DNA from 4 places in the Erythrobacter sp. S57(2025) genome. Region 4 is predicted to be linked to each of the others. Evidence: predicted binding sites of a transcription regulator. Region 4 holds the regulator's gene; each other region holds the start of a gene.

Region 1 (5,801 bases), 220 kb from region 4:
TCGAACAGCAATTGGTGTTTGGCGGGATCAACGCTCGTGATCTCTAAGCAATAACAAACCGCCGAATTGGCCGCTGACCCACGCCCCTGACACAGGATTGGCGGATCAACCGAGCGAGCGAAATCGACGATATCCTTGATGGTGAGAAAGTAGCGAGCAAGGTCTAGCTTTGCGATCAGAGCAAGCTCGCGTTGAAGCGTTTCGCGCACAGAGAGCGGCACACCTTCAGCATAACGTCGCCCAGCCCCGGCCCAAGTCTCTGACTTCAAAAATTCCTGCGGAGACTGACCATCTGGATATATCTCTTCCGGATATTCGTAGCGCAACTCCTCAAGACTGAAGTTGCAGTTATCCGCCACTTGACGAGCCGCCTGGATCGCGTGAGGCCAGCGAGCAAACAGTCGCTGCATCTCTTGCGGGGGTTTCAGATATCTTTCCGCATTGGCATGGAGCAGGTGTCCGGCCTCTACCACTGTCGTCTTGTTTGCAATGGCCGTCATCACATCTTGCAAAGGTCGACGCTCTGGCGCGTGATAATGGACATCATTGGTCGCCAACAGCTCAAGGCCATGTGCATTCGCCAACGCATCAAGGCGGTCAATCCGCCCCACATCATCACCGCGGTACAGATAGCTCGCGGCCAGATGGCGCAATGTAGGCAGTTGCGCGGTGAGATGCGGCAACAGCTCCGCAAATGGCGCGGTACAGGTAAGTCGTCCTCCCGGTTGATTCTCCACTTCAGGATGCAGCGCTACAACATTGCTGGGTAAGTGGAGCGTGTACTGAGTCGCCAAATCCTCCGGCGGGAGCAGAATGAGCTGCACATCATCGCAATGCTGTCTCAGCATCGCCAGATTGATCTCACACACGCCTTTTTGTTGCCACTCTCCGCTAAGCGTCTGCATCCGGCCAGCGCTGATAAGGCTACACAGCCTGCCATAGGCGGCGCGATCCTTGGGATAGGCAAGGAAAGCGAGCCCCTCCACCGTTTCGATGCGGCAGCCAATCACTGGCCTAATCTTGAGTGTCGATGCCTCGGTATGTACCCGCACTACGCCTGCAAAACTGTTCGCATCGGCAATGCCAATCGCATCATAGCCACATGAATAGGCGCGCATGACCAGATCCACCGCATCCGATGCCCCGCGCAGGAAGCTAAAGCAGCTCACCAGGCCCAGTTCGACGAAGGGCGCACGTTCAGGGGCTTGGACCGTGTTAGGATCCAATTTCAGCGTGCGCTTATCTGGGGTTAAAGGGGCATCAGGCATAGGTCATTCTAGTTTTTGTTCTATATATGTTCCTAACGATAATCCGCCAAATGCAAATTCTGCAATTTACGGGAACCCTCCCGCCAATGATACGTAATACCGAAACGGACCGGGCCCCTCTGGCGAGCAATCCTGCTCGTGATGTCGGACGTATTTGCGCCTCAACTTGTGGCGCTTGTATTGATCGAGGGGGCGACAGGCTCCCTCGTTAGGGAGTATCAAATGAACAAAATTGCATCTGTTTCAGTTCTTGGGATTAGCGCATTGGCATTGGCCGCTTGCGCTGGTGACGAAACCGCTGCAGCGGGCGAAACCGCCAATCCAATCACCGCTGAAGAAGTCGCAGCTGCACAAGCAGCATGGGGCGAAGGCATTGTCGCAATCGGCTCTGTATTCAGCGAAGACGGCGACTACAGCGCGCGCGCTCAGGAACACATCGCAACGCACTATGCTTATGGCGATGACGCAACCATCCTATTCAAGCCAACCTTGGCTGCAGAAGATCAGTTCCGTGAAACCACAGAAGAAGCGCTCAGCTACTTCGTGGGCGCCGAAGGCACTGAAGATGGCGGCTTTGCCATCCGTCCTTACACCAATGTTGAATGGGACAATAACGGCACTGTTATCTCGGACAGCGGAGACATGGCTGTTGCGATGGGCAACTACATGTTCACTGACGCGGACGGCGGCGTGACGAAGGTTGAGTACTCATTCGCCTACGAAAAAGACGAAAATGGCGATCTCAAGATTGTCCTGCATCACAGCTCGCTGCCATTCAGCGCGAGCTAAGCGGTACATCTAGTTTTTGGAGAAAGGGTCGGGGCATTGCTCCGACCCTTTTTGTTTGTGTCTTAGAGACGATGCAAACGCTGTTTTTGCTGAGACAGGTCATCCATCGTTAGCGAGCACAAATGGTCCAGCACGGCTTCGTGCATTTCACCTTCGAACGTAACACCTGCATAACGATCCTCAATCCAAGCGATCTTGCCGAGCGGAGCATTTACCCCGGCGACTCTCATCGTCACTCTGTCACCGACACTTGCGAAACCACGGCTTGCCTTGATCTTGCAACCGCCTTCAGAGATGTCGACCAGATCAACGAATACCACGCGCGATTGGACACGGCTTTTCACCATGATCCCAAGTGGGCGACGTTCCCTTGTTCGATTTACATTTGTCTCCGTCATTTCACCGTCTTGGCATGAATTCGTAAATTAAGTTTGATCGCGTGCCTAACGCTCCGTTTACTATTTACGCGCCCAGCCCTTGCAGAAACCAATCAGGCACCCCTCCGCGGCCGTCACCAGAGATGCCGTGGCGATAAACCCAATAACGGCAGCCATCAGCATCTTCGATCCGGTAATAGTCGCGCAGACGAATAGTCGATTTCTGCCGCCACCATTCAGGTGCAATGCGTTCCGGCCCCTCTACCCGCGCCACTTCATGCACATTGCCGCGCCATCGAAAGCGTTGCGGATAGCCATCGGGTGACGCGTAAAGCACGGCAATCTTCTCTGGTTTATCGAGCATTTTTAGGGGCCTACCCTGAGTCTTTTGCAACGGACATGAACCTGCCACCGGGACCAAAGGAGGCTGCCACCCTTGCCCACGTTCCGGCAGGTGGCTGGCCCGCGGCACCGGACGCCGCACTGCCTTCGAACCAAGCCTGACAGTCAACCGGTCCATGCAGGCAGCAAGCGAAGTGCCATGGCGTTCGCTCGCTTGCTCAACATCTTTTTGAGTAAGCGCAAGCGGCTCAGCCCAACTGGCACGCAGGCGCACTGTCTCAATCCCAAAACCGGCATCAACATCTTCAATTTTTTCAGCAAACAAGCGTGTCATATGCGCCGGATCACGCGTGGCACAGGCCAGTTCAAGCCGCCTGACAAGCACTTCGCCATCGACCCTCCACAAACCAAGTTCCAAGCGGCGTGCACCCTCGCCTCGCCCCTCCAGAGCGCGCGCCATATCCTTGGCAAGATCATCAAGCACACGATCAAGCAGCGAGCGGTGACGCAAAGGCTCCATCAAACGGCGCTGAACCAATGGCATTTGCTGCGGAACCACGGGCAATAGCGGTTCAGGCACACGGCCCAATAATTGATCCAGGCGAATAAGCGGATTGGCCGAAGGAGATTTGCGATTACGGAACCGGCGATGGAGCGCATCGCGCGCCGCCGCCTCAGAGCGATTAATTGCGCCCTTCGTTATATTGGCAAGGTCATCGAGCCGCTTAAGCCCCAACCGCCGCAAGACGGTGAGAACATCTGCATCAAGCCGGAGCGCTGCAACCGGCAAATTGCCCAGCCAACGCATCATGTCCCCATGCGCATCAAGAATCGCGCGCTGGGGTCCGAAATGCGCCAGCGCCCATGCCGCCCCAGCTGTGGGAGCAATCGCCGCACGCACACTCAGTTGACGCTTTAAAAATGCCTCTTGAACATCAGCGAGCAGGCGCTGCTCTCCACCAAACAGATGCGCAACTGCGCTTACATCAACCAATATACCATCGGGTGGATCAAGCGCGCTCCACGGGCCCCATCTCTGTGCCCAAACGGCAAGCTTCTCTAGATGCGCCAAGTCACCTGCAGGATCAGCAGGTGCCGTCTGTATCTGAGGGCAAAGCGTGCGTGCATCGGCGAGCATCATTCCAGATTGTGCACCGGCCTGACGCGCGGCCTCATTCACCGCTGCAATGCGCGGACCATGCGCGGTTTCGGTGATCAGAACGGTGGGATGGCTATCTGGCCCCTCCCCCTGTCCAACTTGCTCCCCCTCAGGCGCGAGCGACACCCGCCAGCGATCGACCGACAGTCGGGCGCACCAGATGGCCAATATCCGCCGCGTCTGAATTGGCGGGCTGGTTGATACCGGGTTGGCGGATTTTGAGGGGGCCTTTGTCATTGCTTAGTGTCCACTTGCCGGGCGCATGGCAGCTTGCCCGGAACAGTTCGGCTTTCCATGCTGGCGGACCGGGCGCATCAGCGTTCCAAAACGGGCGATCAGAGGGAGCCGCCTCCACCTGCCAGCGCATTCGAGCAGAAGAGAGATCAGCCTCCGCCTCAAGCCGCACCAGCCACAAGGCCACGCCATGTTTTTGCGCTGCAAGGCTCAGTCTGCGGGAAGCGGTGAAATCGAGAACACGCGGATTGCCAACAATCTCCCCGATCACACAGGCAAGATCGCGGCATCTAAGCCCCTCTTCGAGCGCGAAAAGAGCGTCTTGGGGTGTCTCCGCCTCCACATGGATCAAACGGTCCCGAAATTCCGAAGGCAGGCCATAAACATAAGGGCGACCTGACCGTTGCACAGCGCGTTTATCCTGCACCCAAAGCACTTGACGGTGATCCTCTGCCTCAGCGAGCGGGTCATCCGCCCCGCACGCCTCCTGCATCAATGCATCGCGAGCAAGGGCCAGAGCAAGCCCCGCTCCACTCGCATCCTCGCTGCCTGCGAAAATCTCACTGTGTAGTGGTTGTTGAGTAAGACCGGGCCGCCAGCGCGCCTCTCTCCGTTTGGAAAGTGCAGCAATATCCTGAACTGACAGCGTTGATTCTGGCAGACGCTTAGGCGCCCCACCCCCGTGAGAGAGGGGGGCCACAGGAGAGATATCGAGCGCTTTCGCGCGTAAAGGGCGTGCAGTTTGGATCATAGGAACTCAATAAGGACTCGGTTGAGTCTTATTTGTTCCCATTATGTTCCACATTTGAAGAGCGATTGCAACGGGTCAATTCCGCTGCAATCGCTCTTGCTTCAGCTAAAAAGACCGAAAGCGAGGATCACCATCAAGACAGCAGGGCAAACAAACCGCACCAGCAAACGCCATGTCTGATGAAGCGCGCCATCAATGCCGTTCTCCTCATCGATCAGGCGTGCATCTGCAACCCAACCGACAAAGATACAGGTCAGGATCGCGCCGATTGGCATGAACAGCTTGGCCGTGACCCCGTCCAGAGCATCAAAGAAATTCGCTTCAGCAAAGATCGGAATAAAGCCAAGCGGATAGAAGTCCGGCAATTCATTGAACGAGAGCGCCGACAGCACGCCCAAAACTGCAGCACCCGATCCCACGATCAAGGTGGCCACCGGACGAGAGACTTTAAACTTCTCAAACGTCCAAGCGGTCGGTGCCTCAAGCAGAGATACCGAGCTGGTCAGAGCGGCAAAGAACACCATCATGAAGAACGCCAAACCGATCAGCGATCCAAACGGCATCGCCTGAAACGCAATTGGCAAGGACTGGAACATCAGGCCAGGTCCAGCACTTGCAGAAAGGCCGGCTGCAAAAACGATCGGGAAAATGGCAAGACCTGCGAGCAAAGCCACAGCCGTATCAGCACCTGCGATGATGCCAGATGTCTCACCCAAATTGGTTTCACGGCTCGCATAGGCGCCGTAGGTCATCATTCCTGCTACACCCAAAGAGAGTGAAAAGAACGCCTGCCCCACAGCTGCGAGCATCACCTCGCCAGTGAGTTTCGAGAAGTCGAACGTGAACAGGTAGGCAACCGCTTCGCCAAAGTTACCCGTGAA
Region 2 (5,801 bases), 1.5 Mb from region 4:
CCAACGTTGGTCGATTTCGAAGCTTGTTTTGAAGCTCGCCTTTTCCTCTTCGGTGAGGAAGTCGAGATGTTGGACCGAACCACCGCGTTCGAGGATCGAATTCCACACATTGTTCGAATTCTTCGACTTTTTATCGAGCAGCTTTTCAAGATACGGGTTCTTGACGATGAAGCTGCCGGACAGCGTTTTATGCGTGTAGATATTCGCAGGGATCGGCTCAATACAGGCGCTCGTGCCGCCGCAAATGATCGAAATCGACGCGGTCGGCGCGATTGCCATTTTGCAGGAGAACCGCTCCATCGCGCCCATTTCAGCAGCGTCTGGGCATGGTCCACGCTCTTGTGCCAGCAGCATGGAGGCTTCGGATGCCTTGGCCTGAATGTGCTTGAACATTTTGAGGTTCATGGCTTTCGCCATCGCGCTTTCGAAACCCAGTCCTTTTTGCTGAAGGAAAGAGTGGAAGCCCATCACACCCAGACCAACCGAGCGTTCACGGTCAGCTGAATAGCGCGCACGGGCCATTTCGTCGGGCGCGCGGTCGATATAGTCCTGCAGGACATTGTCGAGGAAGCGCATTACGTCTTCGATGAATTGCTTGTCGCCGTTCCACTCATCCCATTTTTCAAGGTTGAGCGAAGACAGGCAGCACACAGCCGTGCGATCATTGCCAAGGTGGTCAATGCCGGTTGGCAGAGTGATTTCTGAACACAGGTTTGAGGTCGACACTTTAAGGCCCAACTCGCGGTGATGCTTTGGCATCATGCGGTTCACGGTGTCGTTGAACACGATGTAGGGCTCACCTGTTGCCAGACGGCATTCGACCAGCTTCTGGAACAATGAACGCGCATCCACTGTGCCGCGCACTTCGCCGGTTTTGGGCGATTTGAGCTCAAATTCCGCGCCATCGCGAACCGCTTCCATGAAGTCATCGGTCAGCAGCACGCCGTGATGCAGGTTCAGGGCCTTACGGTTGAAGTCACCAGAGGGTTTGCGGATCTCGAGGAATTCCTCAATCTCCGGGTGCGAGACGTCGAGATAGCACGCCGCCGAACCACGCCGCAGCGAGCCTTGCGAAATCGCGAGGGTCAGCGAATCCATCACGCGCACGAATGGGATAATGCCGCTGGTCTTGCCGTTCAGGCCAACCGGTTCACCAATGCCGCGCACATTGCCCCAATAGGTGCCGATGCCTCCGCCTTTGGACGCGAGCCAGACATTCTCATTCCAGGTGCCGACAATCCCGTTGAGGCTGTCTTCAACTGAGTTGAGATAGCAGCTGATCGGCAGGCCGCGCGATGTGCCGCCGTTTGAAAGAACCGGGGTCGCAGGCATGAACCACAGGTTTGAAATGTAATCATACAGGCGCTGGGCATGCTCCTGATCATCAGCATAGGCATCTGCAACACGGGCAAACAGATCCTGATACGATTCTCCGGGCAAGAGATAGCGATCGGTCAGCGTTTCCTTACCAAACTCGGTCAGGTTCGCATCGCGCGCATCATCGGTAACAACGTCAAAACGGCGATCATTGACCTTTTTGCTGTCATCGTCGGCAGCGGCTTTGACCGCTTCGGTCATAGCACCGGCAAGCGCTTCTGCGCCTTTGGCGGCGATCAATTCCTCGCTGCCTTTATCTGCCTTGTCCATCATCACGGCCTTTTCGCCTTTGGTGTTCTTGGGAGTACTTTTCGTCTCGGTCTCGAGCGCTTCACCCGTTTCTGTCTCGCTCAGCACTTCGTCGCCTGCCTTAAATTCCATTGTAGCCCCGTTCTCACATCATCCGAATCGGATAGAGCGTTTCCACACCATAGCGGAATATCGCGTTTGTTCCGATTCTGTTCTGCACCAAATCTATCGACAGCTTCCCCCTTGGTCGCCCCCAACAGGCCCACAAGGTTATCCGCCATTCAATCCACACAAGACCCAACTTGACCGACTCCTCCCCCGCTCGGGCCTTCACGATTAACGTTTAGGCTCGGGAGAAATCACAAGCATTTGGGGGTCCAGTGCGAACCGAACCCCTAGATAATGAATCAGAGGCGATTGGCCGTCAACGGGTGATTAACCATGAATTGTATCCGATTCAGGATACAACTCTATGTTGCAGTGCAGCGACGCGCCGGAAAAGCTTGAGTCGTGGATCGCGCAAGCCCCAAAGTGAATCTGTGAAGAAAAATTTGGTGATTGAATCATGTGAATCAATCTGTGAATCTTTACCCTGTTTCACCGCAACAATGTTGCGCGGGTGGCCGTTGGGGGCAGCTCACGGCCGGCCGGGCCATCGCCGCTCAAACGGCAGAGACCCGGCAATCGACAAAGAATCAGTAAGCTAGGTTCTGATCGGTGTGGCAGCGCGCGCCGCCTTGGCATGAAGCGCGATTTCGTCAGCCAATCTGTCCACCAGTTCCAGCGGCAGATCGTGGCCCCAGCCAGGGATCGTCACCAGCTTTGCGCCAGGAATATGCTTGGCGGTGTCCTTACCGCCCTCCAGCTTCACCAGCGGATCGTCCTCACCATGCAGCACCAAAGTGGGGGTGGTTATCTGCGCCAGACGGGTGCGGCGATCACCATCGTCAATGATAGCTGCCAATTGGCGGGGCAGGCCGGGCGGGTAGACGCTGCGCTGCACACCTTTGAGCACGCGTTCACGCAAGCGCTCTGGATCGGGGCGATAACCGGGGCTGCCAATATTCTGCGCGATATTGATGCCGTGCTTCACCACGGTCTCTTCATCCAGCGAAGCAAGCGGCGCGGTCAGCGCCTGCATCGCTTGTTTTTCAGCAAGAGGCAGCGATGCATTGCCAGTGGTCGACATGATTGAAGTGAGCGAAAGCAGCTTGTCAGGGTGGTTCACCGCAGTCAGCTGCGCAATCATCCCGCCCATCGACGCACCTACAACATGCGCGCGGCTGATTTCGAGCGAATCGAGCAAGCCCACGGCATCGTCGGCCATGTCTTCCAGAGTGTAGGGGACCTTGGCTGGCCAACCGATCTTCTTACGGATCACTTGCCATGCAGGCTTTGGCGCGCGTGCGCCTTCCATCTTGTCAGAAAGCCCAATGTCGCGATTGTCGAAGCGGATGACGCGGTATTTTCGATCAACCAGAGCAGCCACAAATTCATCGGGCCACAGAGTCATCTGTGCACCCAATCCCATCACCAATAGAATTGGCTCATGATCAGGATTGCCATGGCTTTCATAGAACAGCGAAAGGCCGTTCGCCCCAATATGCGGCATAGTGGTTTTCCTCAATCACCCTCTTGCGGGGCTTTAGTGCCTGCGCGAACCTGAGAGTATCAAAGCCGGTTTACCTAAGCAGATCAACGTTTCATGTTACATATATGAACAAAAGCCAGGCGCGTGGCTTCAAGGATACAGAAACCGATCGGTAAGCTGCGCTGAATAGACACGCGGTGACGCGGGATTAGCCGCCCGGCAAATTGCCCCGCCAATCAGGCCCGCCAATTTCAAAACCCTGACCTTCCAACTGATCGAGGACGCCATCGCTTTCTGCCAGCACTCGAAGGGGCACTACAGCAAGGGTTACGCCTTCATCATTTGCAGCCTCGGCAATCATGCTCACCCATTGGCCCCGGATTTCGTCACCCAGTTCCGGGTCCGCCCAAGGCCAGCAGGTTCCCAGCGCCACTTCGAGCGGGTTTTGCATGACCGCTGGCACGTCAAAGGTGCGCCAGTCCTCTCCGCGCTGTTCGATAATTGTCTGACCCGCTTCGGTCGCGCTCATCGCCGCTTCGAGGCAGGGGATATGAGAGGCAGGATCAGCGTCTGCCAGATTGTCGAGCAAGTCTTCGCCGCGAAACCGCTCTGGCCGGGTGATCGGCACATCCGCGCGGTCTGCTGCCTTGCGCACCACATCGGTTGCATCGTCCGTCGTATCATCATCAAAGTCGAGCCGCCGGGCGAGCAGGTCAAACCCGGTCATCAGAAAGCTACGGCGATCATAATCAATGTCATGCTCTGCCTCGAGTGCGGCAAGGCGCTGGCGTTGTTCGACCGAGAGATAGTCACCCGCAACAGCTCCATCAGGCAGCTTGGTAAAACGTCCTCCGCGAAAGATCAGGCGAAACACATCACCGGGTGAGAATTTGGGCCGCGCACGAAGGATAACGCGGCTCGCTTCACTAGTGGCTTCTTTCAATCGGTCCGGTTGCCAAGGCGTGCTTTCAGGCACTGCGCGGATTTCGCCGACCAGAATGATGGTCCCGGTGGGTGTTTCAATGGTCCACATCGGCGCACCAGAGCGCTGAGCGGTGACGACGATCTGGTTTGGAGTTTGATTGCCAGCTTGATTAGAGGCCTGATTTTGGCTGTTGGCCTCCTGCGCGGTGACCGATACGGGCACCATCACTAAGGCAAGCGCTGCAATTGCACGCATCATCTATTGCTCCAAAATCGGTTCTATTCGGCTAAAGTCTCATCCTCAGCACGCCGCAGTTGAACAATCACTGAAGTCTGCTCGCTGTCATCATCAAACGCGCAGCGCACGCGCATGAGCAGGGGCAGTCTCGGCTGACCCGGAACCCAATAGTCATAGACGCCATCAGATGCGCATTGGGCAGCGGTGATAGACCGTTCTTCGAAATGTTGCCGCGTCGTCATGGTCGATGAACGGGGGTAATCGACGGCATTGGCGACGAAAAAGGCCTCTTGCTGCTCTAGTCTTGCCTGAATTGCATCGCGCGAAATGCGATGAATTCCCCCATGCTGAACCGTGAGCCAATCGGGCTGATCTGCTACTATGGGCGGGGCAGACAGGTTCCAAGGGCGACGCGCCGCGATCCATGGAATGCCTCCACGTTCGATCATCAAAATGTGGGGGCTACGCGGCACCACATCCTCGTCGCGCTTGATTGAATAGCCTAAGCTTTCACCATTCTCGTCATAATCCATCGAATTGACAAAGCGATCGACCACCAGTGTGGTTTCAGCGCCCGTGTCCCAATCGATCTGGACAAAGTAAACCTCGACGCGGGAGGCCTCGTAATACCCCAAATTGTCGGTCGATACGCGAAGCAGAAACAAATGCTTTTCGCTCACACCGATAGGGTCTTCGACAAAATCGATGAACGTATCCGGGCTTGCCGAAAGAGGCGCTGCGATAAGCAGAGAAAGAGCGGCAGCAATAGACTTGAACAAAGGAATCCTCACGGCACCAACACCGTATCACGCACTTCCTCTGAAGTTTCAGGATAATCGAGCGTATAGTGCAGCCCGCGGCTTTCCTTCCGGTGCAAAGCGCTAGTTACGATTAGCTCTGCGGCTTGGAGCAGGTTGCGCAGTTCGATCAGGTCAGTGGTGACGACGAAGCTACCGTAATAATCCTCCACCTCTTTCCTCAGCAGCGCGATGCGATTGGCGGCGCGTTCCAGACGTTTGGTAGTGCGCACTATCCCGACATAATTCCACATGAAGCGGCGGATTTCGGTCCAGTTCTGTTTGATCACGACCATTTCATCGGAATCGGTCACGCGGCTTTCATCCCACGGCAGGATCGCAGGCGGTTCTTCGAGCTGGTCCCATTTAGAAAGGATGTCGCTGGCCGCCGCTTCGCCATAAACAAAGCATTCGAGCAGGCTGTTGGACGCCAGCCGGTTCGCGCCGTGCAGGCCGCTTTCGGTGCATTCGCCCGCCGCCCATAGGCCGGGGAGATCGGTGCGGGCATGCAGGTCCACCACCACTCCGCCGCATGTATAATGCTGGGCAGGCACAACCGGGATCGGCCCTGCGGTCATATCAATGCCGAGCCCCGTGAGCTTCTCATCAATCGTTGGGAAATGTT
Region 3 (5,801 bases), 650 kb from region 4:
AGATAGAAATTCTTCGCTGCTGGGTTCGCGCCTGCCGAGGAGATGAGAACCAAATTGGAGATGCCCGCTTTTTGCGCAGCTTCGGCGGTTGACAGGACAAGGTCGTGATCGACCGCTCGAAAGGCTTCCTCATCGCGGCCAGCCTTGCGCCAAGTTGTACCGAGCGCGCAGATGAGCGCGCGTGGTCGCACCGCTTCAAAAACTTCGCCCCATTTCGAAGGTTCGGCGACGAACACTTCGACCCGCGCGCCCTTGGGTAATTCCGGTTCACGCCGAGCAATACCGACAATGCGCGCTTGATCACCCTCGCTCGTGATCTCAATCAGCCGGCGCCCCATCATCCCGGTCGCACCGACCAGACCGATGCGAACAGGCGCCTTATGGGCGGTGCCAAAGCTCTTTTTGCGCTCAGACATTTATCAGTCCCCTCGGCATTTCACCATAGATCGCCTCGCAGGATTGCATCGCGAACCGATCGCTCATCCCGGCGATAAAGTCAGCAATAGTTCGACTCCGCTCGGGCTCTTGCGAGGGTAGACGGGCCTGCCAATCCGCTGGCATCAGTTTTTCATCTTGCGAATAGGCCGCGAACAAACGCGCAATCACATCGCGCGCCTTCTCCGCGGCGCTCACCTGTTCAGGGTGGAAATAGAGTTTTTCATACATAAACGCTTTCAGCGCCCGCTCGTGTTCTTGCATGGCGGGCGAGAAGCCTGCCAATTGACGGCCTGCATCGCGTATCTCTGCAACAGAGCCAAAGCCCTTCACCGCCTCACGCGAATGTTCAAGAACATCATTGACCATCAAACCGATTTGATCACGGATCAATTCGCGCAATTGCCTCTCGCGCGGTGCGCCGGGAAACCGTTTTTCAACCGCGCGCCATTGATCAGCCAGAAAGTCGAGTTCCAGCAGATCGTCCAGCGTCAAAAATCCAGCACGAAGACCATCGTCAATATCGTGATTGTCATAGGCGATGTCGTCCGACACCGCCGCAATCTGCGCCTCAAGCGAGGGCCAAGTGCCAAGCTTCATCGGAAATGCCTGATCGAGTTCAGCCAGCGCCCAGTTAGGAGCTGAAACAGGTCCGTTATGCTTGGCCAATCCCTCGAGCAGATCCCAGGTTAGGTTTAGACCATCATGCTCCGGATAGGGGCATTCGATCCGCATCACTGTGCGCAAAGCCTGCGCGTTGTGGCAAAAACCGCCATGGCGCACCATCGCCTCTGACAAAGCAGCCTCCCCCGCATGGCCAAAGGGCGGATGGCCAAGGTCGTGTGCCAAGCACAATGCTTCGGTCAAATCTTCATCCAGTGCCAGCGAGCGGGCAAGCACACGGCCGATCTGCGCAACTTCAATCGAATGGGTCAGGCGTGTGCGATAGTGATCACCATCGGGCGCAATAAAGACCTGTGTTTTGGACTTCAGCCGCCGAAAGCTCATTGAATGAATGATGCGATCACGGTCGCGCTGAAAATCAGTGCGCGGACCTCTGGTCTCGCGAGCATCTGCCAAGGGCCTGATGGGCGAAGCAGACGCACCAAATTCACGCCCGCCATGGGCAAAGGGATCAGCAGCATAGGGGGCGCGGAAAAAGGTCACAGACACTCGCTTATGCCAGTGGGGAGGCGCGCTCAACGGGAACAGAAAGGCAACTTCAACGGATTGCAGTGGACAGCGGGCGCACTGGCGCAAGCGCAGGTGCAGTTCAGAGAGATTTTCGGAAAAAATGGGACCGCCCACCGGGTGCAATGGGGGGGTGGTGAGCGGTCCCAAGAGCTATTCGCTCTTGGGTCTACGGTGCGACCCGAAGACCCGGAACTTGCCGTTATTGTTAGATGACAAATTCGAGACGGCAATTAGGGTATGTGCCACTAGAGTGCACCCTTTACCGACTGGTAAATGCGACGAACCGTTTTTTCAGGTAGGTAAGTGGTGAGTTAACCCACCGCCTCTTGTTCAAGCATCCAGTTGGCAGCGGCTTCGCAATGAATTCGGGTTAAATCGAAGACCGGCAGAACATTCGCGTCCACATCAACGATCAAATCAAGTTCCGTGCATGCGAGCACAATGGAATCTGCGCCCTCTTGTGATTTGTTGGTGATGATTGTTTTGAGCGCCCGCTCCGCATCGCGCGTCACTTTGCCCACCATCAGTTCATCATAGATAATGCTATCGAGCTTTTCGACGTTCGCCATGTTCGGCGGCATCAGATCAATACCATGGCCGACAAGCCGTTTGCGATAGAAACTCTCCGTCATAACGTTGCGCGTACCGATCAAGGCGGCTTTCCTATAGCCCGCTTTCTTGAGCGCCTGGCCGACATGTTCGGCGATATGCAGGATCGGAATACCAACCGCATCAGCAACGTCATCATAGAGTTTATGCATCGAATTCGCGCCGATCAAAAGCGCCTCAGCACCGGCCCCTTCGAGCCGTTTGGCGCTTTCACTCAGGATGCCGCTGGCGCGCTTCCAATCTTTGTCTTCTCGAAGAGCGTAAAGCTGGCAGAAATCCAGGCTTTCGACCAGCATCGGCGCGGACGCCATTGGCGCTGCTCGGCGCTGAACGATCCGGTTGATCCGTTCATAATAGATGCCCGTCGACACCCAGCTCATCCCGCCGATTAGTCCCAATTTACGCAAGACGGCCCTCGAATCTCTTGAAGCAATGACCCGGGTGTAGCGATGAAGCGCCCCGCGCGTCCATAGGGTGCAATTCACGCCGTAGAAATGGGGGTTTAGATGGTAAACACTGGGTTAATCAGGCACCGTCGCAGTGGTTTCCAACCATGAAGTCACGTCAGCCAGTGTGGCTTGCGGAGCCTCTTCTTGCGGCAAGTGGCCGATGCCAGGATAGACGATCAGCTGAGAATTTTGCAGATTTTGATCGAGCCATTCACCAGCCGCAACCGAGATTAATCTGTCTTCTTCGCCCCATAGAATCAGGGCTGGCATGGAGAGGCCTGCCACTTCCTCTTGGCTAAGCGGCGTGTATTCGGTTGAGAAGCGCGCCATGGTCGCTGCGCGATTGCCGGGATAGCGCAGCATTTCCCAGTAACGATCCACCGCTTCTTCAGTCACCACGCTCCTTACTGAAACCGACTGTTCAAGGCTTCGAGCGATTAGTGAGCGCGGTGTGATCTGCTCAGCGATCAGATTGACGCCCGGCATTCGTGCAATTGTAAAACCAATATTGCCGCCATCATCGTCGTCTTCATCGACGGAGACGCTGTAGGGTGCACCGCCAGCATCGACGAGGATCAGGCCGGATACTCTGTCAGGATGTGCAATCGCATAGGCGAGAGCGTGTTTCCCGCCCATTGAGTTACCACCAAGAATGAACTGCGAAAGGCCCAGTGCGGTCGCGACCTGATCAATGTCGGCGGTGAAGTTTGCACGGCTGTAATCATGCGCAGGATCGGCGCCAGTCAATCCATGACCGACCTGGTCGATGCGGATAACGCGATAATCCTGCGCGAGCACATCAACCCAGGGCTGCCATGTATGAAGGTCGGCATTTGATCCATGCAGCAGCACAATAGCAGGCGCATCTCTAGGCCCCTCGTCACGCAAGTGGACTGTCACACCATCTGCTATTTCGACGAATTGTGAAGGCTCTCCGCCATATTTGGCCCGCATTTCTGCCGGATCAGTGTCAGGCGTGCGGAATATCAGGAATGCGATGACCAGCAGCGCGGCCAACACGCCAATGATCCGCAAAAACCATTTCATGGCTCCATCCCCTCAATCCATTCACGCATCAAAGCCACGGCTTCATCATCTATTGTAGAACGGCCCAATTCCGGCATTGCAACACCGGGTTCATCCGAATTCATGCGGTGCACGAGGATGGACTTATCTGGCTCTCCCGGAGCGATCGAAACCAGCAGCCCCCCTGCCCCGCGTCCAGCTGCAACTGGAGGCTTGCGAACGCCTAGTGCGAAGGGATCATCTTGCTCCCAGCGCAGATCGAGACCCGAATTAGACGCGCCGCCTCCTGGCTGATGGCAATGGGCGCAATTTACATCGAGATATGCCCGCGCCTTTTGCGCCGTGCTACCCTCTGACGATTGCCACACGGGCAGAATATCTGCGCTTTCTGGCATCGCGGTAAGGTGGCCATGCTCAACCATCTGGCCAAGCCATTGTGTCGAGAGGTTGCGCGCCTTTGGCCCGATTGGAATGATCTCGCCGTCCAAGGAATGGCATGCCTTGCATTGGTTCATATTGGGGATGCGGTAGCTGATCTCCTGCCCCTCAGGCGTCGTGATCGGCACCCGCGCCCCCGCAAGCGCCAATCTTGCTTCGCTCTGCTCCTCATTCCAGCGATAGGGCAGCGCGACCCATCCGGCCTCCCGGTGCAAAAGCACGCGCGTTTCGATCAGGCGCCGATCATCGCGTTCGCCAAAGGCAAAGGTTTTGATAATGGCTGTCCCGACTGGCATGTCGATCAATCCCTCGCCATCGGGAGTAAATTGAGTGCCGCCCGCACGGTAGATGAAGCGCAATTTATCAGCGCCATCGGAAAATAGCGGGGTGTTCAGCTCGTAGGAATGGACATGCGGCACAGGAACCTGCGCGGGCCCATCTGCGAAGAAGCCAAATTCTGATAACGTGCGCGGCATTCCATCAAGCACAGCTGCGTCATTCACGTAAGCAAGCGGAGGCGGCACAGCGCCCGCATCGCGCGGCAACGTGACCGACAATGCCAGCGCGACCACCGCGGCTCCTACCAAGGCGTTTGAACGCTTCACCCGATCCGCTCATCCAATTCAGCGGGTGCGCCAATGCCGGTTGTGTCGAACTCGCCATCAGGCTCCGGCGCTGTCAAAGGTGATGGCTGCGCTGCCGCCATGCCGCCACCCGGCTCCGTCAGATTGAGCGTCCATCCAGCAGTTCCAGCCACTGCCGACAGGCTGCCCAGACCATCCCACATTAAGGGCGGCAGCGATCCGCCAAAGGCGGCGAGGAGAGGCTCAGCCCCTTCCAGCTGCGGATCATCACCGCCGCGCCCATATTTATTCTCACCAATTACAACATTGCGCGGGAGCGGATTGTACCGCTCATCATCCCAAGGCTGAGTGTAGGCGATGACCATGATCGGAGCGGTCGGGTTTTCATCAATGATATTGTCTTCAATCAAAACGCCATCATTGGCCATCACCATGATGCCCGTCCCGCGACGCACACCGGCAACGATATTGCCGGGTGGGGCGAAGTTGGCGGTGTCGTTGGCAACAACCAGATTGTTCCGCACAACCACATTGCCCCCGCCCATCACGGGGAGCCCTGGCAGGTCAAACACAAGAATCCCGCCCGTATTGCGAACCGCGATATTGTGCTCGACCAGCGCATTGCGGCTGTTTTCAATCTCGATCCCCGCAACATTCGCCTCTGCGATGGAATTGCGCACCGTGATTTGATTGGACTGGCCGACATAAATGCCCGCGTCAGAGGCTCCTGTGACCTTCACACCGTCTACCAGCACGCCCGTGCTCTCGACCGGATAGATAGCGTAGGCGCCGTTATCGGCGTCCGGCCCGTTGGTCCATGTGACCCGGACGCGATAGTAAACGATATTGTCCGCGCCCTTAGACTTGATCCCATCGCCTTTGGGGTTTTCAAGCGCGAAATCACGCAAAGTGACATTGTCGGACGTGACCAGCAGCCCTTCGCCGGATCCCGCCTGGCTGGTGAAATCTAGCACCGTGCCATCCATGCCAGCGCCGCGAACAGTGACGCCGTCGACATCTAGGCTTAGCCCATCGGTGAGCGTGTAGCGTCCGGCCTCAAGCACAA
Region 4 (5,801 bases):
TGGCGCTGATGCGATCCTGATTATCGTTGCCGCGCTTTCGGACGCGCAAATGCGCGAGATTGAGGCGGCGGCGCGCGAACATAGCATGGACGTGCTGGTCGAGGTTCATGACGAGGCCGAGATGGAGCGTGCCCTTGCGCACCTCAATTCGCAGCTGATCGGGATAAACAATCGCGACCTCAAGACATTCACCACTTCGCTTGAAACCACAGAGCGCCTTGCGCCAATGGTGCCGGACACTGCGCTGCTGGTTGGCGAGAGCGGAATTGCGAGCCACGAAGACTGCGTACGTCTTTCGAAAAGCGGTGTGCGAACCTTCCTTGTCGGCGAAAGCTTGATGCGCGCAGATGACGTGGCTGAGGCGACCCGGACGCTGCTCAACGGATAAGTGGACCGCTTTCTTACAGCCCGCCAATTTGGCATGGACAGGGCATGCAGTGGACAGCAATCAAAGCTTGGTTCTATTCCTTTAGAAGCCACCGTCTGTGCGGTGGTGATTTTTCTTTCCCAGGACCGTGTAACATGCGGTCCATGTCTCACCTAAGGCACTGAAAATGAACGATCTCACTCATATCGGCAAAGACGGCTCAGCGCGCATGGTCGATGTGGGCGGGAAAGTGGAAACGCACAGGGTCGCGATAGCCTCTGGCATCATCACCATGTCACCCGAAGCGCTCACCGCAATCCGCGAAGGCAACGCGCCAAAAGGGGACGTGCTGGGCACCGCCCGCATCGCCGGGATCATGGCCGCCAAACGCACGGGCGAGCTGATCCCGCTGTGCCATCCGCTTGGACTGGAAGCGGTCAATGTCGACTTCGCGTTTGAGGAAGCTGATGGCACTTGGGGCGTGCGCGCCACCGCCACCGCCTCACTTACGGGCAAGACGGGCGTGGAGATGGAGGCGATGGTGGCCGTCTCAACCGCGCTGCTCACCATCTACGACATGGCCAAAGCGATCGACAAAGGCATGGTGATCGGTGAGGTCCGACTGATCGAGAAGCGCGGCGGCAAGAGCGGCACTTGGCGAGCGGATGGGAAGGCTGTGGCTTGAGCGAGCTACTGGACCTTGAAGAGGCGCAGGCGCGGCTGCTCGCCCTCGCGCCGACGCTCGGGGAAGCCGTCGTGCCCTTGGCTCCCGGTACAGGCATACGCTACCTCGCGCGCGACGTGGCTGCCAAACGCACGCAGCCCGCAGCCGACCTCTCAGCCATGGATGGCTATGCGCTGGCCCCCGGAGACGGACCATGGGAGCACGTTGGAGAGAGCCGCGCAGGCGCTCCGTTCACGGGAGTGCTCGAAGCAGGGCAATGCACCCGCATCTCCACCGGAGCGCATGTGCCAAGCGGTGCAGACCGCGTGCTGATCCAAGAGGATGCGACACTTGACGGCATGATGGTCATGGCGACCGAGATGCCCTCTCCCGGTCAGCACATCCGGCGCGCAGGCTTCGACTTCGGTGAAGGCGACACGCTGCTCACCAAAGGTTCAGCCCTCACCCCTGCTGCAATGGCACTGGCGATCGCGGCCGGGCATGGCGAAGTGCCGGTGGTGGCCGCGCCCAAGGTCGCTGTGCTCGACAGCGGTGATGAACTGGTGCCCGCAGGAGAGCCTCTCGCCGCGCACCAGATCCCGGCAAGCAATGGCGTGATGCTGGCGAGCATGGTGGCTTCCTATGTCGGCATGCCCACCATGCTTGGCCCCGTTCCAGACGATGCCGCCGCGCTTGCCACCGCGTTGCGGCGGTCGGCAGACTGCGACATCCTCATCACATCAGGCGGCGCATCTGTGGGCGACCATGACCTCATCCAGCAGGCACTGCGCGATTGGGGCGCCGACATCGCGTTTTGGAAGGTTGCGATCAAGCCAGGCAAACCGCTGATGGTGGCGACACGGGGGAAGCAGGTCATACTGAGTCTGCCGGGTAATCCGGTATCGAGCTTCGTGACCTGCTTCCTGTTCGCCCTGCCCCTGATCGGGGCGGCCATGGGAGCTGGGGAGCCGCTGCCGCAAAGCACTCCGATGCGAGCCGCGCACGACCTGCCTGCCACCGGCAACCGGCGCGAGTTCCTAAGAGGGATCGCTATGGGCGGCGAAGTCAGCCTCGCGGCATCACAAGACTCAAGCGCAATACGGTCACTGGCAACGGCAAATTGCCTGATTAACCGCCCGGCCAACTCACCTGCGAGCAAGGCTGGGGACCTCGTTCCTGTCTACAACCTCCAAAACGGCTGAGTTCTGCGGGGTTTGGTGATCTGAGGCGCTTGACTTGGCAATTGAAGTTGCCTACTTGTTCTACATCCGTTCACCATATAGGTGCGCGAGAGAGTGCCTTGTAATGCAGCTTTCCGTGTGAATGGGCGCTGCCTCTGAGGGCGCGACAAGTTTGGCACTTTGCAGCGTTTGCGCGCTGCGCGACGAGTGCGCCTTTACGGAGTTTGCCCATGTTAACGGCAAAACAGCATGAACTGATCCGCTTCATCCAGCAGCGTCTGGAGGAAACAGGGGTTTCGCCCAGTTTTGAAGAGATGAAGGAAGCGCTTGATCTCAAGAGCAAGTCGGGCGTTCACCGTCTGATTTCAGCGCTTGAGGAACGCGGCTTCATCCGTCGTCTCCCCAACCGCGCCCGCGCTTTGGAAGTGATCAAGCAACCTGAGGATTCGACACCTGCACCGCGTGCGAGTGCGCCTGCGATGTCGGCACGAGCGCCAGCAGCTAACACTAACGTGCCCGAACCGGCCAATGACGTGATCGACATTCCGCTTCATGGCCGGATCGCAGCAGGTGCGCCGATTGAGGCTCTAGAGGGGCAAAGCTCGCTTCCCGTGCCCGCGGCTCTGCTTGGCCCCGGTGAGCATTATGCGCTTGAGGTATCTGGCGATTCGATGGTCGAGGCAGGCATCTTCGATGGTGACTTTGCTCTGATCCGCCGCACCAACACGGCGCGCGATGGCGAGATTGTGGTTGCGCTGGTGCGCGGCGAAGAGGCAACGCTCAAATACCTCCATAAGGATGGCGGGCTTGTAAGGCTCGATCCGGCAAACGCCTCCTATGACCCACAGGTTTATGGCTCGGGCGAAGTGGAAGTTCAGGGCAAGCTTGCAGGCTTGCTACGTCGCTATCACTGATACGGTGTTCGCGGGGACAGGTGCGGCGCTAGTCGTCCTCCCCGCGCCACCAACCATGCTCACCCTGCTTGCTAGAGACGCTGGTGACTCGTTCATTGGTCAGATCAAGTGCAAGGCCTCCTGTTCGAATGAGCATGCGACGATCCGCCTTCAGCCAGCGCGGTGAACAAGAGCGCGGCAAAAAGCGGTCAGCCACCACGATGTCCGCGCGTTCACAGGCAGCGGCCAAAGAGCGCTCCTCGATCATCTCCCGATTGCGGGCAAGCAATAGCGACCAATCCCGCCCTCCTCGCGTGATCTCGACTGTGCAGAATTCAGGAGAACAGCGAGCTCCCTCCCACTGCGCCAAAGGCACAGGCTCACTCGTCACGCTGGAAAGCTCAAGCAGGTTGTCACGCGAATAGGAAGAACGGCTGTCGCGCAACGATAGCAAACTCCTGCTTCCGTCAGCGTTTGGAATGGTGATCCCCACATGCCGCCCCTCCCGTCCGATAAGTACGTCTGGAATAGGCGTTGTTAACAGCATGAGGGTCGCAACAATTGCAGGAGCAAAACCAAGCAATCGCGCTCGCCCATTCCATAGCGCAAGCCACAGGCCCCCGCCGACAAACAGCGCGATCGTCAAATAGCTCATCTGCGGCATCAGCTTTACCGAACCTGGCTGCTCTGCGGTGAAATGCGCAATTCCAAGCAAAAGGTTCAATGACCCCTCTGCCAACCACCAAAATGGCGCTCCCAGCCCCAGCAGATCGAAGAACAATGCAATCGCAATGAGAGGCATCGAAATGAAAGTGACCAGCGGGATAGCGATGACGTTAGCAAAGGCGCCGTAGACTCCTGCGCGGTGGAAGTGGAACAGCACGATGGGCATCAATGCAATTTCAATGACCAAGCCAGTGACGAACAGCATAAAGACGCCGCGCCCCGTTCGTTTGAGCCACGGCTCTTCGCGTGGCGCCATAAAGGCCTTTACCGGAGCACTTGAATGAAGCGCCACGATCGCAAGCACAGCTGAAAAGCTCATTTGGAAACTGGGCCCAACAACGCTTTCAGGCCACAGTAGCATGACAAAAACGGCTGCTGCCGCAACCATACGCAATGACAAAGCGTCACGCCCCATCGCCAAAGCGATTAGCACCAGCATTGCCGCAACGCATGCTCTGACCGTGGGCACCTGAGCTCCTGTAAGAAGTGTATAGCTCACCCCGGCCAACGCGCCGACAGCGGCGGCGGCTACTGGCAAACGCACTCTCAATGCCAAGGCCGGGAATAGAGCCAAGAGCTTGAGCGCCACGAAATACGCTCCAGCGATCACTGCACTGACATGCAGCCCACTAATCGCCAAAAGATGCGTTAGTCCAGCATCGCGCATGGCCTCTTCGTCGGCTTCGACGATTGCCCCCCGGTCCCCGCTAGCAAAGGCGGCGGCGATTGTGCCTGCTGATCCCTCGACATTGTCACGTACATGGGCAGCAATCTGACGTTGAAGGAAACCGATGGCTGGCCTGCCATCAGGGGCTTGAACGACCTCGATTGCACCCAATAGACTGCCTGTGCCGGCCAGTCCTTTAAACCAGGCGGCGCGAGCAAAGTCATAACCGCCGGGTAACATTGGGCTTGCTGGCGGCATTAGTCGGACGCGCATCTTGAGGATCGCACCCTCGCGCAAGACTTTCGCTCCGTCGCCTTGTGAATACTCGGCCTCAACTCGCAAGGCCTCTTCTAACGGCACGTTGATCCGTATCTTGCGGCTTTGCGCCGTTTCCGCGTCGCGCACCGCCATTGTTAATCGGATACGGTCTTGGGCAGGTTGGTCCTGCCGTTCCAGCACATAGCCCTGCACCCGCTCAATCATTGGGCGTTCGATCGGCTCAGCTCCGACCATTTCGGATCGCAGCCACACAATGCTTATGCCCAAGGCAAACAGTACTGAACACGCGATCACAGCTCGGCGCAGATGCCCGCGCCCATCATCCTCGCGCCACATTGCGAGCGCAAAAAGTGCCAATAAGAACGCGCTCCCCATTGCCGCCATCCATTGCCACGGCGTTTGGAGCGCAAACCAGGTCATAATCCCTGCGCCGAACACCACCGCGAGCCAAGGGGCACGGTCAAAGCCGGCCCCTGCCAAGAACCGCTCAGCAGCATCGGCTCCAGCGCTTGCAATGCTGGACAATCCGCCGCCCCTTTGCCACAGGCGGCGCGTTGCCCCATTGGGGCTTGGCAAAGGTGTGTCCTTGGCAGCAATGCTGCTTTCAGGCTCGCCAGCAATCGGTATTATCGGCGCATCAGCCATCAGCCATGTCCCCCTCGGAATACCCCCTTGGGCTTGGCCTGATCTAAGACGCTCAAGTGAATAGGAATTTTGCAGCTATGGCAAGCCCACACGCAAAGACAATTGTGACCCGCTTTGCGCCTTCGCCCACAGGCTTCTTGCATATTGGCGGCGCACGCACGGCCTTATTCAACTGGCTGTATGCTCGTCACCACGGCGGCAAAGCGCTGCTTCGGATAGAGGACACCGACAAGAAGCGCTCCACCCAAGAAGCGATTGATGCCATCTTGGATGGTCTCGATTGGATGGGTCTCGACTATGACGACGCGCCTACTTTCCAGTCTCAGCGTGCTGATCGGCACGCCGAAGTTGCGAACAAACTTCTAGAAACGGGTCACGC

The links. Region 4 encodes LexA, which represses DNA repair genes until DNA is damaged. Its sites were predicted from a motif close to GTTCCNCNCTTGTTCT; they were not measured.
Region 1: the regulator LexA is predicted to act here: its motif matches at 1,286-1,301, upstream of AC0V6N_RS06460 (error-prone DNA polymerase).
Region 2: the regulator LexA is predicted to act here: its motif matches at 1,827-1,842, upstream of AC0V6N_RS12430 (ribonucleoside-diphosphate reductase subunit alpha).
Region 3: the regulator LexA is predicted to act here: its motif matches at 1,641-1,656, upstream of AC0V6N_RS08565 (deoxyguanosinetriphosphate triphosphohydrolase).

The regions. Positions count from the first base shown of each region.
Region 1 covers NZ_CP200299.1:1,326,335-1,332,135, forward strand. The annotation lists gene AC0V6N_RS06460 (error-prone DNA polymerase) at 1-1,268, opposite strand, end outside; gene AC0V6N_RS06465 (phosphoribosyl-AMP cyclohydrolase) at 1,491-2,057, shown strand; gene AC0V6N_RS06470 (PilZ domain-containing protein) at 2,120-2,455, opposite strand; gene AC0V6N_RS06475 (Y-family DNA polymerase) at 2,520-4,103, opposite strand; gene AC0V6N_RS06480 (recA-like protein) at 4,045-4,920, opposite strand; gene AC0V6N_RS06485 (sodium-dependent transporter) at 5,022-5,801, opposite strand, start outside.
Region 2 covers NZ_CP200299.1:2,596,332-2,602,132, forward strand. The annotation lists gene AC0V6N_RS12430 (ribonucleoside-diphosphate reductase subunit alpha) at 1-1,758, opposite strand, end outside; gene AC0V6N_RS12435 (alpha/beta fold hydrolase) at 2,330-3,238, opposite strand; gene AC0V6N_RS12440 (TraB/GumN family protein) at 3,426-4,400, opposite strand; gene AC0V6N_RS12445 (hypothetical protein) at 4,421-5,158, opposite strand; gene nadB (L-aspartate oxidase) at 5,167-5,801, opposite strand, start outside.
Region 3 covers NZ_CP200299.1:1,760,077-1,765,877, forward strand. The annotation lists gene AC0V6N_RS08560 (NAD(P)H-binding protein) at 1-416, opposite strand, end outside; gene AC0V6N_RS08565 (deoxyguanosinetriphosphate triphosphohydrolase) at 409-1,602, opposite strand; gene AC0V6N_RS08570 (aspartate/glutamate racemase family protein) at 1,941-2,645, opposite strand; gene AC0V6N_RS08575 (alpha/beta fold hydrolase) at 2,760-3,734, opposite strand; gene AC0V6N_RS08580 (SO2930 family diheme c-type cytochrome) at 3,731-4,756, opposite strand; gene AC0V6N_RS08585 (parallel beta-helix domain-containing protein) at 4,753-5,801, opposite strand, start outside.
Region 4 covers NZ_CP200299.1:1,105,882-1,111,682, reverse strand. The annotation lists gene trpC (indole-3-glycerol phosphate synthase TrpC) at 1-388, shown strand, start outside; gene moaC (cyclic pyranopterin monophosphate synthase MoaC) at 555-1,052, shown strand; gene AC0V6N_RS05335 (molybdopterin molybdotransferase MoeA) at 1,049-2,233, shown strand; gene lexA (transcriptional repressor LexA) at 2,443-3,126, shown strand; gene AC0V6N_RS05325 (ComEC/Rec2 family competence protein) at 3,155-5,422, opposite strand; gene gltX (glutamate--tRNA ligase) at 5,500-5,801, shown strand, end outside.